DNA from 2 places in the Exiguobacterium sp. s16 genome. Region 1 is predicted to be linked to the other one. Evidence: a T-box and tRNA genes for the amino acid it is inferred to sense, from the RefSeq annotation. Region 1 holds a T-box; the other holds one or more tRNA genes.
What was found. The T-box of region 1 lies ahead of argS (arginine--tRNA ligase). A T-box ahead of a tRNA ligase gene usually reads a tRNA of that ligase, here a tRNA-Arg.
Positions count from the first base shown of each region.

Region 1 (8,035 bases):
GAACGCCTGAATCGTGTCGACACCGATCGAAGCGGTGACGGGGATATCGATTCCGTCGACGTGGAACGGTTTGTTCTCGATTTGTTGCCGGATCCGTTCGGCGATCTCGATTGCCTGTTCGACATCGCAACGATTCAATAGCAAGATGAACTCTTCACCGCCGTAACGGGCGGCAAAATCTTCGGTGCGGAGTGCCTGGCGAATCCGCCGTCCAAACTCTTGGAGCACACTGTCCCCGACTTGATGTCCGTGCAAATCGTTGATTTTTTTGAAAAAGTCGATGTCGAGCATCGCGACCGAAATCGGATACATCGAACCGTCCGAGATTTGTTGAATCCCGTATTCGTAAAACGCGCGTGCATTCGCGAGCAGCGTCAAGCTGTCGGTCCGACTTTCCGTGTAAAGACGGTCGCGCTCATGGCAACGGCTGATCGTCCGGTTGAACGACTTGAGAAGTTTGACGATTTCACGTTGGATGGTCGAGGGATACCCATAGACGTGTTCACCCGTCATGACGAGCCACGTGCGAATCCCTTCGATCTCCTCGGACCGAACCGAGATGAAACTATGATAGTCGTCGTCAAATTCGTTCGACAGTGGTGCGTCCCATTCGAAGCGCATCTCATATTCGACCGAGGCTTCGTTCGGATAAGCGTGATCGAGCAAATCGAACACGATGTGACGGTCAATCGGCTGACGCGTCTTCAAATCAAAGTACAGGGTACGGTCGAACAGTTTAAACTCGACGAACCCTTCGTCATAGTGATTGAGCCGCTCACATTGACTGAGAAACACTTCGATGGCTTGCGCCTCGCTCTGCGATAACGACACGGCTTCTTTTGCCTCGTCATACTGTTCAATCAACGATTTAAAGGCGTCTTGCCGGCCTTTTTGGATGATGAGCCGCTTGATGAAGAACGTCAACGCGGCAGCGATGCTGCTGACGACGAGTAAATTCGTCTCCCGGAACAACGAGGCCGCCAAAATGAAGACGAGACTGACGATATACGTATAAAACGCGATGCTCAGAAAATCGCGGACCGGGATGTCGACGCGGAACCACCAACCGACTTGATACTTTTGCACGATCGTGTTCAAGATGATGGCCAGAATCAAACCGGCGAGCGGCAGGAACGAGTCTTGAGAATAGAAGCCGAGACCGGTCACACCACCAAGTGCCAAGTAAACACCGGCTGGGATGGCAATCTCCAAGAAAGACGTGATGGCGTTCCAAGGATACGTGAAGCGGAAGCGTCGAAGCGCGACGCGCGGTTTCAAGTTTACGAACTGGAAGACGAGGAGACCAATCTGATTGACGAAAAGCGCCGTCTCGAAATCAAAAAACAAGAAAATGATGAGGACGATACTTTCCGAAAACGTGAAGTAGACGCCTTTCCGTTCGATGGAGTCCATTTGAAAAATGATGACAAGGAGCGCGATCAAGATGAACGGCAACGGCTCGATGGCGGGTATGTTCAATACGCCTGTGGCGAACAAGGTGATCGTCGATATGAGTAAAACACTCCATATGCTCCAACCAAGGACGGACATCTTGCGAAAATGGTTCATGGTTCCCTCCTATGTGGGAAAATTCGATATGTATGGTAGGAGATTCGGCACAATCATGCCCGAGTCCTGCCTATTCATCATAATGGCGGAATTCTAGCATTGAGTCTATATGAAATATCCTCTATAATGAAATTGCTTTTCAACCACATAGACGAAAGTCGATGAAAAAGAGAGTAACGATCGTTCCGTCAACAAAGCGACCTAGGGATTGGTGAGAGCCTAGGCTGACAAACATCGCGAAACGCACTTTTGAGATGCTGCCCGAACCTTAGTAGGCGTAGCCGGGGGACCCCCGTTATCACCGATAAAGCGGTCTGCGTCAAGCAGGCAAGAAGAGTGGTACCGCGGGCCATCCCGTCTCTTTGCATCTGTGCAAAGGGCGTTTTTTTTATGAAAATTTTATAAGGAGGAATTGTAATGAGTTATGAACGCAAATATGCGGAAGCCTTGTCCCGTGTCATCGGGGACGAGTTGACGCTCGACCAAATTGAAGCTCTAATTGAAAAACCAAAACATGAGGCACACGGGGACCTTGCTTTCCCTTGTTTCCAACTCGCGAAAGCCTACCGGAAAGCGCCGGTCATGATCGCGACTGATATCGCGAACGATTTGAACGATGAATTGTTCACAAAAGTCGAGGCGGCTGGACCATACGTGAACGTCTTCTTGAGCCGTGACGTCGTGTCACAAGAAATCATCAACATGGTGCTCGACGAAAAAGCGGACTATGCGACGCACGCAACCCGCAACGAGACAATCGTGACCGACTTCTCGTCACCGAACATCGCCAAACCGTTCTCGATGGGACACCTCCGTTCAACGGTAATCGGGAACGCCATTAACCAGATCGCCCGTAAAAACGGCTACGACGTCGTTGGGGTCAACCACCTTGGGGACTGGGGGACACAGTTTGGAAAACTGATGGTCGCCTATAAAAAATGGGGCAACGAGGAAGCGGTACGTGAGCATCCGATTGCCGAATTGTTGAAGCTTTACGTTCACTTCCATGAAGAGGCGAAGACGCAACCGGAACTTGAGGACGAAGGCCGTGCTTGGTTCAAGAAACTTGAAGACGGCAACGAAGAAGCGACTGAGCTATGGACATGGTTCCGTGACGAGTCGCTCAAAGAGTTCCAAAAAGTATACGACTTGCTCGGCGTCGAGTTCGACAGCTTCCACGGTGAGGCGTTCTACAACGACAAGATGGACCGCATCGTCGCCATGCTCGAAGAGAAGAACCTTCTCGTCGAAAGTGAAGGGGCGATGGTCGTCTCACTCGAAGACGAGAACTTGCCGCCATGCTTGATTAAAAAGAAAGATGGCGCGACGCTTTACGCAACACGTGACTTGGCAGCGGCCGTTTATCGTCATGAGACGTATAACTTCGTCCAAGCGAACTACGTCGTCGGCGGCGAACAGGCGCTTCACTTCAAGCAGTTGTTCTCGGTCCTCCGTAAACTCGGCTACGACTTCGTCGATGGCATGCATCACGTGCCGTTCGGTTTGATTTTGCAAGAAGGGAAAAAGATGTCGACACGAAAAGGTCGCATCGTCTTGCTCGAGGAAGTGCTGAAAGAAGCAATCGAGAAAGCGCAAGGCAACATCGCCCAGAAGAACCCAGAACTTGCGAACGCGGACGACGTGGCACGTATGGTCGGTGTCGGCGCGGTCATCTTCCACGACTTGAAGAACGAGCGCATCAACAACATCGAGTTCGACCTCGACAGCATGCTCAAGTTTGAAGGCGAGACAGGCCCGTACGTGCAGTACACGAACGCGCGTGCGAACTCGCTCCTCCGTAAGGGCAACTACGACGGCTCGACATTCACGGGTGCGGATGACGACCACACGTGGGGCGTCGTGACGATGCTCAACGCGTTCCCACACGTGATCACACGTGCCCATGAGCGCCGTGAACCGTCGATCATCAGCCGTTACGTCCTCGACTTGGCGCAATCGTTCAACAAGTATTACGGCCATGTCCGTGTACTCGAAGAAGATGCTGGTAAACAGTCGCGTCTCGCCCTCGTCAAAGCGGTGACGATCGTATTGACAGAAGGACTCCGTCTGATCGGTGTTCAAGCTCCAGAAGAAATGTAAGCACAAATAAGGGACCCTTTTGAGGGGGTCCCTTTTCCTATGCCTTCATTCGTGTGACTGTCCGGGTTTTTGTATCGTACAAACACCATTCCCGGTCGAAGATGACAGCGCCGACGTTGATGACGTACCGTTTTTTCTTCAATGTGAACGGTTTCCCGATTTCCCAGGGAATCGAACGGCCTTTCCGGTAAATCCCCGGGATATGGCTGTGGCCGATAAAGACGAGCGGATACTTGCCTTTCTCGACAATCGGTTCCCAGTCCGGACTCCAATTCACTTGATGGCCATGCAAGAACAACGCCTCATCGAGCGTCGTCTGTTCCGGTAATAATGAAATCCGCGTCTTAACTGGATGCGACACGACGAGCACCTCGTCAATCCGTTCTTCTTGATTGCCACGCAGGCTCGGGAACGTGAGCAGCGCCTCGTAATCCGGATCGTACGTCACGACGTCGGACACTTCGTGGAACCGTTCGTTCCGTCGCTTTTTGCCAATGTGGCATTCATATAAATCGCCGAGGCAGAGGATATGCTCCGTCTCACGCCGGACCGACTCGAGGACGGCCTTCAAATCATCAAACGAACCGTGCGGGTCACTGATGATGGCGAGCTTCATCGGTAGTTCGTAAATTGGGCATCGACAGACAATTCGAGCTCACGGACGAGCTGCATGACGGCTTGGAGGTCATCGCGTGACTTGGCCGTCACACGGATTTGATCGTCTTGGATTTGCGACTTCACTTTCAATTTTGATTCTTTAATGGCGTTGTTGATTTTTTTCGCATCGTCTTTATCGATGCCGCTCTTCAACTTGACGCGCTGACGGACGGTGCCACCGAGGGCGCGCTCGATTTTTTGGTAGTCGAGGTTTTTCGTCGGCACGCCGCGCTTGATCAATTTCGAGATCATGACGTCCTTCAATTGCTCGAGCTTGTAGTCGTCATCCGATACGAGGACGAGGTCGCCGTTGTCGAGTGACATCTCACTCTTCGATCCTTTAAAGTCGTAACGGTTTAAAATTTCTTTCTCGGCGATTTGGATCGCGTTCTTCACTTCTTCGAGGTTCATTTCTGACACAATATCAAAAGAATTGTCTTTTGCCATGTTTCATCCATCCTTTACAAGGGTTTTGTTATAATGATAGCAGATTTGAAGTAGTGAAGGAGTGAAAGAGATGGAACATACTATCGATCAACAGACAAATGTAGATTTAGACCATATGGCGTATCACGGCAAAGACCTCGGGGTGACGTTTAAAGGTGATATCATCCGGTTGCGGGTCTGGTCGCCAGTCGCCGAAGAGATGACCGTAAAACTATACCGGACGCCGCGGGCACGAAAGTTCGAACGGATTGAGCTCGAACGGGCCGAGAAAGGGACGTGGGTCCTTGAACTCGACCGCGCTTCATTCGAAGGATATTTTTACGTGTTTGAAGCTACCGTCGAAGGCAAACGTGTCGAGTCGCTCGATCCGTATGCGAAAGTCGTCGGTGTCAATGGGAAGCGCGGGTGTCTGCTCGACCCGTCAGCGCTCAACCCGGACCATTGGGTCAAAGAACGTCCGCTCTTCCACTCTTCACAAGAGGCGGTCATTTATGAAGCGCACGTCCGTGATTTGACGAGCCATCCCGACAGCGGCGTCATGCATCGTGGCAAATTCCTTGGGATGACCGAGGTCGGCACGAAAACGCCGAACGGTTATCCGACCGCGCTCGACTATATCACCGCGCTCGGCGTCACACACCTCCAACTCATGCCGTTCTTCGATTACGGTTCGGTGAACGAGTCGCGTGAGAGCGAGGCGAATTATAACTGGGGCTATGACCCGGTCCATTATTTCGCCGTCGAAGGTTCGTACGCCTCGTCTGCCGATGACCCGGCCGCTCGCATCATCGAGGTGAAGGCGATGATCCAGGCACTGCACGACCGTGGGATCCGTGTCATCATGGACGTCGTGTTCAACCATACGTATGACGCATTGACGACACCGCTCGGTCAGTTTGTGCCCGATTACTATTACCGCTTGAACGAGGATGGAACGCTCGCCGACGGCTCGGCGTGTGGGAACGATACGGCTTCAGAGCGCGCGATGATGCGGAAGTTGATCGTCGAATGTGTCTCATACTGGGCGAAAGAGTTCATGATCGATGGCTTCCGCTTCGATTTGATGGGGCTCCATGACGTCAAGACGATGAACCAAGTCCGGAAAGCACTCGATCGCATCGACCCATCGATTCTCGTCACCGGAGAAGGATGGGATCTCGACACGCCGCTCTCGGTCCGCAAGAAAGCGAACCAGCATAACGCCCATAAGATGCCACGTATCGCCCAGTTCAACGACGCGATTCGCGACGGCGTCCGTGGGGACGTGTTCATCGAGGACTTGCCAGGCTGGATCAGCGGTAACGCGGATATGACGGCGGACGTCAAGCGCGGCATTGCCGGCGCGGTGACAAGTCAGAGTTTTGCCGATGAACCGAACCAAGTCGTGAACTACGTTGAGTGTCATGACAATTTGACGCTTTGGGACAAGCTCGCCGTTACGAACCCGGACGATGACGAGACGACACGTCGTCGCCGGCATCGCCTCGCGACAACGATCGTCATGCTCGGTCAAGGCATCCCATTCTTGCATAGCGGTCAAGAGTTCTTCCGAACAAAAGATGGGGACGAGAACAGCTTCAACTCGGGTGAGGTCGTCAACCGTTTGGACTGGACACGGGCCGAGCAGGAGACACCGAGCGTCGAATACGTGAAAGGATTGATCAGTCTGCGGAAACAATATCCGTTGTTCCGTCTCGAGAACACGGAGCAGATTCGCAAACATTTGCGCTTCTTCGATGAAGAAGAAGGGGTGATCGCCTTTGAACTGAGTCGCCACGTCGAAGGGTATGTCGAACGTCACCTCGTCTACCATAACGGGCTCGAGGAAGCGGTCGAGGTGAAGCTGCCAGCCGGTAAGTTCGAGGTCCACGTTGAAGACCATACCGTCAATTTGACAGCGCCGCGACTCCTTGAAGAACGACATGTCACTGTGGCACCGCTCTCGACGCTCGTCGTGACGGAACGCCGCCCGGATTACAGCAAATATGCGGTCGCCGGCGGGGCTGCCCTTGCGATCCTTGGTCTCTGGTACGTCGCGAAAAAACGCAAGAACAAACAGCAGTAACCAAAAAAAAGGAGACGTCATTCCGTCTCCTTTTCCTCGTTCGTTTCAGTTTTGGCTGCCTCCAGTTCCATCATCTTCTTCACGATGATGTGTTTTGGCATATGCATGAGCTCCTCGAGCGGAACGTTCAGCTTTTTAGCAAGCTCGACCGCCGTCTCGGGAGAGAGTTGAAGTGGGCGCATTGAGGTTCCTCCTTTCACATTCAGGGTATGCTAATGCCAGTATACAGGAAAATCAGGCGCATGGAGAATGTGTTCTGTGAACACATTCAAAATCGAAAAATGCGTGGGGCGTTGCTAAGCTGAAACTAGGAAGTGATCAAATGTACAAACAAGTAGCAGACTATCAATTTCATCAAACGGTTGAATGGTTGGAGCGCGTTGGTGGAGGATGGATGTTGTATTTGGCGCAAACCGGTTTTCTGTTTTTTGACGAGACGTTCCAAATCCGATGGGAACTCGAGTGGAAATGGGCACCGTGCGCACTATATATTGAGCCTCATGGCAGACGAGCCGTCGCGCTGTTTCGGGATTTACAGACATACGGAGTCATGGATTTAACAAACGGGACGATGGAACGTCATCCGATCCCACGGACGTTTCATGACGATTGGTTCAGTAACCTGCACCACTGGTCAGGAGACGACCTGTTTCTTTACTCGGCCGAATCAGACATTGTCGCTTTGAACTTGAACGACCACACGTTCCGGTATAGCCGCTACGAAGAGGTCCCCGAGTTCGGGAGTATCATCGAACTTGCCTATCAGCCGACCTATGATTTCGAACGATTCACGGCACCGGGCCTCGTGACGCTGTACGACGAACCGAATCAACAGTTCGTGGTCGAGAATGTTGCGTCGAGTGCGTCTTGGATGATTCCATACGGAGGTGACCGCGATCTGGCCATCGTCGATCAAATCGGCGAGACGACCGCGATCACATCGATGACGTCGTTCCAACTGTTTGAACGCGATCGCGAAGTGTTCTCGTCTGAAGTGTGTGCTGAAACTGAATTACTGAAAGTCGTCTTATTGGACGAACCGGGCGACCGACTTGTCGTCTTGTCAACGCCACGCCGCTTTTGCCATAGTTGGCTTCAAGTGTTCGAGCGTTGACGCTCCTGGACCAGACCATGGTTCAGGATTTTTTTACGAAGACTTGGTGAATCCCGAAAAAAACGGGAACAGTCTTCTTAGAT
Region 1 is NZ_JACSLM010000011.1:36,295-44,329, reverse strand. It holds gene KNP86_RS14070 (GGDEF domain-containing protein) at 1-1,569, opposite strand, end outside; T-box leader at 1,722-1,934, shown strand; gene argS (arginine--tRNA ligase) at 1,987-3,669, shown strand; gene KNP86_RS14060 (metallophosphoesterase family protein) at 3,707-4,285, opposite strand; gene KNP86_RS14055 (YajQ family cyclic di-GMP-binding protein) at 4,282-4,773, opposite strand; gene pulA (type I pullulanase) at 4,844-6,838, shown strand; gene KNP86_RS14045 (YycC family protein) at 6,856-7,020, opposite strand; gene KNP86_RS14040 (hypothetical protein) at 7,161-7,952, shown strand.

Region 2 (8,035 bases), on a different contig from region 1:
GACGGCGAACTTGAACAAGACTGTCGGGGCGGCGCTCCGCCAAGTCGAGAACATCAAGTTCCTCGAGCGCACGGTCGGGCTTGAAATCTTACCGGTCAAACTCCGGGAAATCGCCGAGCTCCGGGTCACCCATCAAGACGTCTCGCTCCAAGAACTCGGCGAGATGCTCGAGACGGGACCGATCTCGAAATCGGGGATCAACCATCGGCTCCGCAAGATCGACCAGATCGCGGACAAGGTGCGAAACGGTGAAGAAATCAGCTCATCGTGACCCCGGTTGCACCAAAACCATTCTTCCTATATAATTAGCAATTGTGTATAGGACTTAGAAATGTAACTTAAAGGAGCTTCATGATTATGTCGAATGCAAAGAAAAGAATCTCGCTCACGATCGACGCTGATTTAGACCAGGTCATCACGGAGCGTGCGAAACAAATCGGGATCCCGAAAAGCGCCCTCGTCACGTTCGCGACAAGCCTCTTCCTCAACCAATTGCGCGCGGAAGAAGTATTGTCAGGTGACACGAACGCCATCTATCAGGTCATCCGCAAAGATTATGAACTGCTCACGAGCGTGGATAACTTAGACAAATAATTGCGAAAGGCTGACTGCGGTCAGCCTTTTTTGGTTGCATCCGGCCTTAAAATTTGGAATAGTGGTTATATTGAATTCGAATGGAGGTCGATCCTATGGGGCAAATCTTGCTCATCCTAGTATTACAACTCGTCTACGTACCGGTGCTGACGCTTCGGACCATCATGCTCGTCAAAGGAAAAACGATGATTGCGGGGTTGTTCGGGACGCTTGAGACGCTCATCTATATCTTTGCGCTCGGTATCGTGTTCCAAGATTTGACGACGCTCGGCATGATCGTCTACGCGGTCGGATTCGGGCTCGGGATTCTCGTCGGCGGTTACGTCGAGCGGAAGCTTGCCATCGGCTACAATATGATCCAGGTCCACACGCAAGAGTTTCCGGCCGAGCTCATCCAAAAGATGCGCGACAGCGGTTATGGCGTGACGCACTACCAAGGGCAAGGACGTGACGGTATCCGTTATCGTCTCGACGTGTTGGCGGCGCGGACACGGATGAAAGATTTGCGGCAAATGGTCGAGGAGTATGAGCCGAAGGCGTTCCTCGTCGCATTTGACCCGATCGACTTTAAAGGCGGCTATATGATGAAAGGGCTCCGACGCCCGAAATGAACGGGACGACTCACAAAAGTGGGTCGTTCTTTTTCGTGGAACGGGAATACAAAATACAAAGGAGATGAGCGAATTGAGACGAAAAGGGTTATGGATCGTCGTGGTTGGGTTGATTCTCGTCGGCGGCGCGTTGTTCGCCACCTCGTTTTGGAAGTCGGAGTCCTCGATCAAACCACCGCTCCCGACGGTACGGGTCGGGTCGGTGACGGCCGAGGTGAAGCAGTCGACGTTCTGCTGGTCCAATGGGGACGAGGCGGTATGTGAAGACCATGGGTTGCCGGAAGCGGACGACTTGCAGCTCGTGCCCGTCGAACCGGGTGCCGAGATTGATGTCGAGTTCCATGCCGAGCCGTCGAACGCCTCATTCCATCAAATCATCGATGGTGAGCTCGTACGGTCTGAACCCGTCGTCCCAGACGAACCGGGTGTCTATTTGTTCGAGACGGGCGGGGAGTGGCCGCGTGGGGACAGCCGCTATGTGTTCGGGGTCGAGGTCGAAGAGTAAACAAAAACCCCATCCTCTGAGGAGGATGGGGTTGCGTCATTAACGCGTCATGACCTTGTCGATGAGACCGTAGTCTTTCGCTTGTTCAGCTGACATGAAGTAGTCGCGCTCTGTGTCGCGCTCGATGACTTCAAGCGGCTGGCCTGTGTTGTCGGCCATGATTTGGTTCAATTTCTCGCGCATTTTGATGATGCGTTCAGCATGGATCTTGATGTCCGATGCTTGACCTTGCGTACCGCCGAGCGGTTGGTGAATCATGATCTCCGCGTTTGGAAGCGCGAAGCGTTTGCCTTTTTCACCGGCTTGGAGCAAGAAGGCACCCATCGATGCGGCCATTCCGATACAAATCGTCGACACGTTCGGTTTGATGAAGTTCATCGTGTCATAAATCGCCATTCCGGAAGTGATCGAACCACCCGGGCTGTTGATGTAAAGTGAGATGTCCTTATCTGGGTCCTCGGCTGCAAGGAAGAGGAGCTGGGCAACGATCGAGTTGGCGACGTTGTCGTCGATCGCACTTCCGAGCAAGATGATGCGGTCCTTGAGCAAGCGTGAGTAAATATCGTACGCGCGTTCCCCGCGACCTGTTTGTTCGATAACTGTTGGAATTAACATTGAATCTGCCTCCTTTATGTAGGTTGTAAACATATCATACCGCTATAGTCAATGTTGGTCAAACGATAGTCATCGTTTTTGACCTATTCCACGGTTTGACGATTCTAAAACGACAAAAGAGGCCAGGCATCTGCCTGACCTCTTGCTATGATACACCCGGAGAGATTCGAACTCCCGACACCTGGCACCGGAAACCAGTGCTCTATCCCCTGAGCTACGGGTGCATGTTCTCTGACACGATTTATTATACATTTGTTTTTTTAAAAAAGCAATCCTGTTCGTCTCACTTTTTTTGAGCGCGTTTTCCCGCCTTTCGCTACAATAGGAAATGAGAGGGGTGTGACCGATGCAACGCCAAGAACAACAGCAACTTCAAAAGCAACAGCTGACCCAGGACATGGTCAGGCGTCTTCCGGTTCTCGAAGCAGACCGGACCGCGATCGCTTTTCAGCTTGGCCGCTTGTCAAAGCGGAACCCGAACATCGCCATCGGCAGCGGCGCGGTCGAATGGGTGGAGGACACGGCGAGCGGGTTCGAGTCGCGTCTGTTCGAACAGATCGAGGAAGGAAGTGGGAACGAGGTCCAACGTATGCTTCAAAAGCGGCTCGTCCTCGCGCTAGACCACCGCGGCCTCTTACCTGATAGTGACTTCGTGCTCGCCCATCGGTTCGAGGTCGATGTGGCGGACATTGAGGCGGCACGCCAGGCGCTCTTGTTTTTAGAACCGACGGGGATCGGGGCGAAGAATGAGCGTGACTGCCAATACCGGCATGCGATTGAACATGACGACCCGCTCGTCTTGGACGTGTTCGAGGCGCTCGACGCGAACGTTGATGACATCCCGGGCCGACTCGACATCTCGGTGGCCGAGTTCGACCGGGTGACCCGTATCGTGGCGACGTTACCGAAAACACCAATATTATATGAAGGAACCGAGCATATCGTACCGGAACTCGAAGTCGTCCGGCGTGACGGTGAGCTTGTGACAACATGGTTCAGCCCAACGCTCGATGCGACTCGAATCGGGGACGACCGCGAGGCGAAGTGGTGGCACGAGACGCTCGAGATGCGGAACGCGACGCTTCATTCAGTATGGACGGTCATCGCGGAACGTCAGGCGGACTGGCTCGACGGCAACCTCGTCTTGCATCCGTTGACGCGGAAAGAAGTCGCCGAACGGATCGGCAAGCACGAGTCGACCGTCGGACGGGCCATCCAAGGAAAGTATGTGGCGACCGAGGGCGGTGTCATGGCGTGGCGCCACTTTTTCGTCAGGTCCACGGATCATGGGCAATCGCCGTTCATGGTGAAAAAGGCGCTCGCCGAACTGATTCAACAAGAGACGTCACCTTTGAGTGACGCCGCACTCATGCGAGAGTTGGCCCGGATCGGCTATACGGTGACACGACGGACCGTGGCGAACTATCGGGAAGCGCTCGGTTTTGGGAACTCGCGGGAGCGGGAACGACAACTATGGAAAGGAGGGGACTGACATGGTGCTGACATTATACCGGCGTGCCAACTGTTCGCTCTGCGAGGAGGCACTCGTCATGCTCGAATGGCTCATGGAAGACTATCCGTTCGAACTCGAGCAGGTCGACATCACGGGCAACGAAGAACTCGAGGCGAAGTACTTGTTCGAGATCCCCGTCGTCTTACACGAGGGGCGCGTCATTAGTCAAGGGCGATACGATGACAGTAAAGTTGAAGATTTTGTTAAGTATACGCTTACATCGAAAAAAAACGTTTGAAGGGGTTGCAAGACGGAAAGGTCATTGATAAGATGAAGTCGTAGCGGCGGGACGCAAATATAAAAGTGGGACAAAAATTGTCCATGCTTTAAGTCGAGGGGGAATGAGTATGATCCAGCAGCTGATTCAAGTTCAGAAGCAAATCGTTCCCGACATGCTCGATACGCTCCGACATCGTTACGACATCTTACATTACGTCCGGTTGATGCAGCCAATCGGCCGCCGGACACTCGCCACAAGCCTCGGGCTGACGGAACGAATCCTAAGACGAGAAGTCGACTTTTTGAAAGACCAAGGTCTATTGATGGTCGCTACTCAAGGTATTTCCCTTACGGAATCGGGCCGAAACGTTCTCAGAGACTTGCACGAGGTCATGGGAGAGATCCTAGGAATCTCGGAAGTCGCACGAGAACTCGAGCGAAAACTAGGCGTTCGCCAAGTCGTCATCGTACCGGGTGATTCCGACGAGACGTTCTGGGTCCAGCGAGATATCGGTCGGGCCGCCGTCACGCAGCTGAAAGCGCGACTGGCGCCTGACGACAATATCATCGCGGTCACAGGCGGGACGACGATGGCATCGGTTGCGGCCATGATGTCGCCCGATAAAAAAGAACGGCCGATGCATTTCGTGCCGGCACGCGGCGGACTCGGGGAGACGCTTGAGTTACAGGCGAACACCGTCTGTTCTCGAATGGCCGACCGGGCCCATGCCGACTATCATTTACTCCACATTCCGGACGAGGTTTCGCAAGAGACGTTCGAGCGGATGGTGGAGGAACCTAGCATAAAAAATGTCCTGGAAATGATTAGAGCGGCGCGAATTGTGGTACATGGAATTGGTGAGGCGGAAACGATGGCGAAACGCCGTCACGCGTCACCAGAGCATTTGTGGATGATCGAACGGCATGATGCCGTCGCCGAGGCGTTCGGATATTACTTCAACGCCGAAGGTGAAATCGTTCATCGGGTCAAGACGGTCGGGATCCAATTAGAGGAGCTTGACGACATGGACACCGTCATCGCGGTCGCCGGAGGGAAATCGAAGGCACAAGCGATTGCCGCATATGCGAAACACACGCCGAACATCATCCTCGTCACAGACGAAGGTGCGGCGACAGAATTATTAAATCGTTATTAAAGAGTTGACCCCCGTTGGCTCTTCAATAAATAGCTTCTACCCTAAGGAGGAAATTAACTATGGCAGTAAAAGTTGGTATTAACGGATTTGGACGTATTGGTCGTTTGGCATTCCGCGAGATCATCAAAAACGAAGGAGTCGAAGTTGTTGCAATCAACGACTTGACTGACACGAAGATGCTCGCTCACCTTCTCAAGTATGACACGACACAAGGTCGTTTCGACGGAGAAGTAGAAGTACACGACGGTCACTTCCTCGTAAACGGCGAGAAAGTCGTTACACTTGCTAACCGCAACCCAGAAGAACTTCCATGGGGCGAGCTCGGTGTTGACATCGTTCTCGAATGTACTGGTTTCTTCACAGCAAAAGAAAAAGCGGAGCTTCACTTGAAAGCTGGCGCGAAAAAAGTTGTGATCTCGGCTCCGGCTACAGGTGACATGAAGACTGTTGTTTACAACACAAACCACGACATCCTTGATGGTACTGAGACAGTAATCTCTGGTGCTTCTTGTACGACAAACTGCTTGGCGCCAATGGCGAAAGTTCTCCAAGACCAGTTCGGAATCGTTGAAGGTCTCATGACAACAATCCACGCTTACACAGGCGACCAAAACACGCTTGACGCTCCACACCCGAAAGGCGACTTCCGTCGTGCACGTGCGGCAGCAGCAAACATCGTACCGAACACAACTGGTGCGGCTAAAGCGATCGGCCTCGTTATCCCAGAACTTCAAGGTAAACTTGACGGTGCGGCACAACGTGTACCAGTTGCTACAGGTTCACTCACAGAGCTCGTAACAGTTCTTGAGAAAACTGTATCTGTTGACGAAATCAACGCAGCAATGAAAAAAGCAGCGAACGAGTCATTCGGTTACACTGAAGACGAAATCGTATCTTCTGACATCGTCGGAATCACTTACGGTTCACTCTTCGATGCGACACAAACTAAAGTAATGACAGTTGGCGACAAGCAACTCGTTAAGACAGTTTCTTGGTACGACAACGAAATGTCTTACACTGCACAATTGGTTCGCACACTCAAGCACTTCGCTGAAATCGCGAAGTAAGTTCGTGAACTAAATAGAATCAAATAGGAGCGGAAACAAGAGATTGTTCTCCGCTCTATTTATGAAATTGACACGCACGACATATGGAGGCGAAGGTTATGAACAAACAGTCTATTCGTGACATCGATGTAAAAGGGAAACGCGTCTTTTGCCGCGTTGACTTCAACGTTCCACTCAAAGATCGCGTCATTCAAGATGAAACGCGGATCCAAGCGGCTCTTCCGACGATCAAACACTTGATCGAAGGCGGCGCGAAAGTCATTTTGGCGAGCCACCTCGGCCGTCCAAAAGGCGAGAAGAACCTCGAGTACTCACTCGCACCGGTCGCTAAACGTCTCGCTGAACTTCTCGGCAAAGATGTGCCCCTCGTTGAAGAGGCGTACGGTCCAGTCGCAGAAGAAGCCGTTTCAAAACTTGGTGAAGGTGACGTCGTCGTTCTCGAGAACGTCCGTTTCTACCCTGGTGAAACGAAAAACGATCCAGAACTCGCGAAAGGTTTCGCGGCACTCGCGGATATCTTCGTCAACGACGCGTTCGGTGCGGCTCACCGTGCCCACGCTTCAACAGAAGGTATCGCGCAAAACGTGGACCACGCGGTGGCTGGTCTCTTGATGGAGAAAGAACTTGAAGTCCTCGGGAAGGCACTCTCGAATCCAGACCGTCCGTTCACGGCGATTATCGGCGGATCGAAAGTTGCTGACAAGATTGGGGTCATCGACCACCTTCTTGACATCGTTGACACACTCATCATCGGTGGCGGTCTCTCGTACACGTTCTCGAAAGCACTCGGGCACGAAGTCGGAACGTCACTCCTTGAAGAAGACAAGCTCGACCTCGCTCGTCAGTTCATGAAAAAAGCAGAAGACAAAGGCGTGAAGTTCTTGATGCCGGTCGACTGTGTCATTGCGAAAGAATTCGGCGAAGAGACATACGTCGGACCAGTCGATATCGACTCGATCCCTGCGGATCACATGGGTCTTGATATCGGACCGAAGACAGTCGAAATTTACGCGGAAGCGATTCGCGAATCGAAACTTGTCGTTTGGAACGGACCGATGGGCGTATTCGAACTCGATAAGTACGCTAACGGAACGAAAGGTGTCGCTCAAGCACTCGCAGACAGCGACGCATACTCAATCATCGGTGGTGGTGACTCAGCCGCGGCAGCAGCCAAGTTCGGCCTTGCTGACCAAATGAGCCACATCTCGACTGGTGGCGGCGCTTCACTCGAATTCATGGAAGGCAAGAAACTTCCAGGCGTCGAAGCGTTGAACGACAAGTAAAATAGAGGAGGGTTATCGATGCGTAAACCGATTATTGCAGGTAACTGGAAAATGAACAAAACACTCTCGGAAGCTGTCGCTTTCGTAGAGGAAGTTAAAAATAACATCCCGTCAACGGACAAAGTTGACGCGGCGATTGGTGCACCAGCACTTTTTCTCGCACCGATGGTAGAAGCAGCGAAGGGGTCAAACCTTAAGCTCGGTGCTCAAAACATGTACGACAAAGACAGCGGGGCATACACAGGCGAAATCAGCCCGGCCATGGTCGCTGACCTCGGCGTGACATACGTCATCCTTGGACACTCAGAGCGTCGCGAATACTTCGGCGAATCTGATGCGTTCATCAACAGCAAAACGAAAAAAGCGTTCGAACACGGTCTTACGCCAATCGTTTGTGTCGGTGAAACATTAGAAGAGCGCGAAGGCGACAAGTTCGAAGAAGTCATCAAGACGCAAGTCGAAGGTGGCCTC
Region 2 is NZ_JACSLM010000002.1:25,958-33,992, forward strand. It holds gene whiA (DNA-binding protein WhiA) at 1-271, shown strand, start outside; gene KNP86_RS03685 (hypothetical protein) at 358-594, shown strand; gene KNP86_RS03690 (DUF2179 domain-containing protein) at 690-1,205, shown strand; gene KNP86_RS03695 (hypothetical protein) at 1,270-1,710, shown strand; gene clpP (ATP-dependent Clp endopeptidase proteolytic subunit ClpP) at 1,750-2,325, opposite strand; tRNA gene KNP86_RS03705 (tRNA-Arg) at 2,477-2,549, opposite strand; gene KNP86_RS03710 (RNA polymerase factor sigma-54) at 2,672-3,817, shown strand; gene KNP86_RS03715 (glutaredoxin family protein) at 3,819-4,076, shown strand; gene KNP86_RS03720 (sugar-binding transcriptional regulator) at 4,186-5,214, shown strand; gene gap (type I glyceraldehyde-3-phosphate dehydrogenase) at 5,274-6,281, shown strand; gene KNP86_RS03730 (phosphoglycerate kinase) at 6,380-7,564, shown strand; gene tpiA (triose-phosphate isomerase) at 7,583-8,035, shown strand, end outside.
Region 2: it has a tRNA-Arg gene. The T-box ahead of argS (arginine--tRNA ligase) is inferred to sense a tRNA for this amino acid. The anticodon was not compared.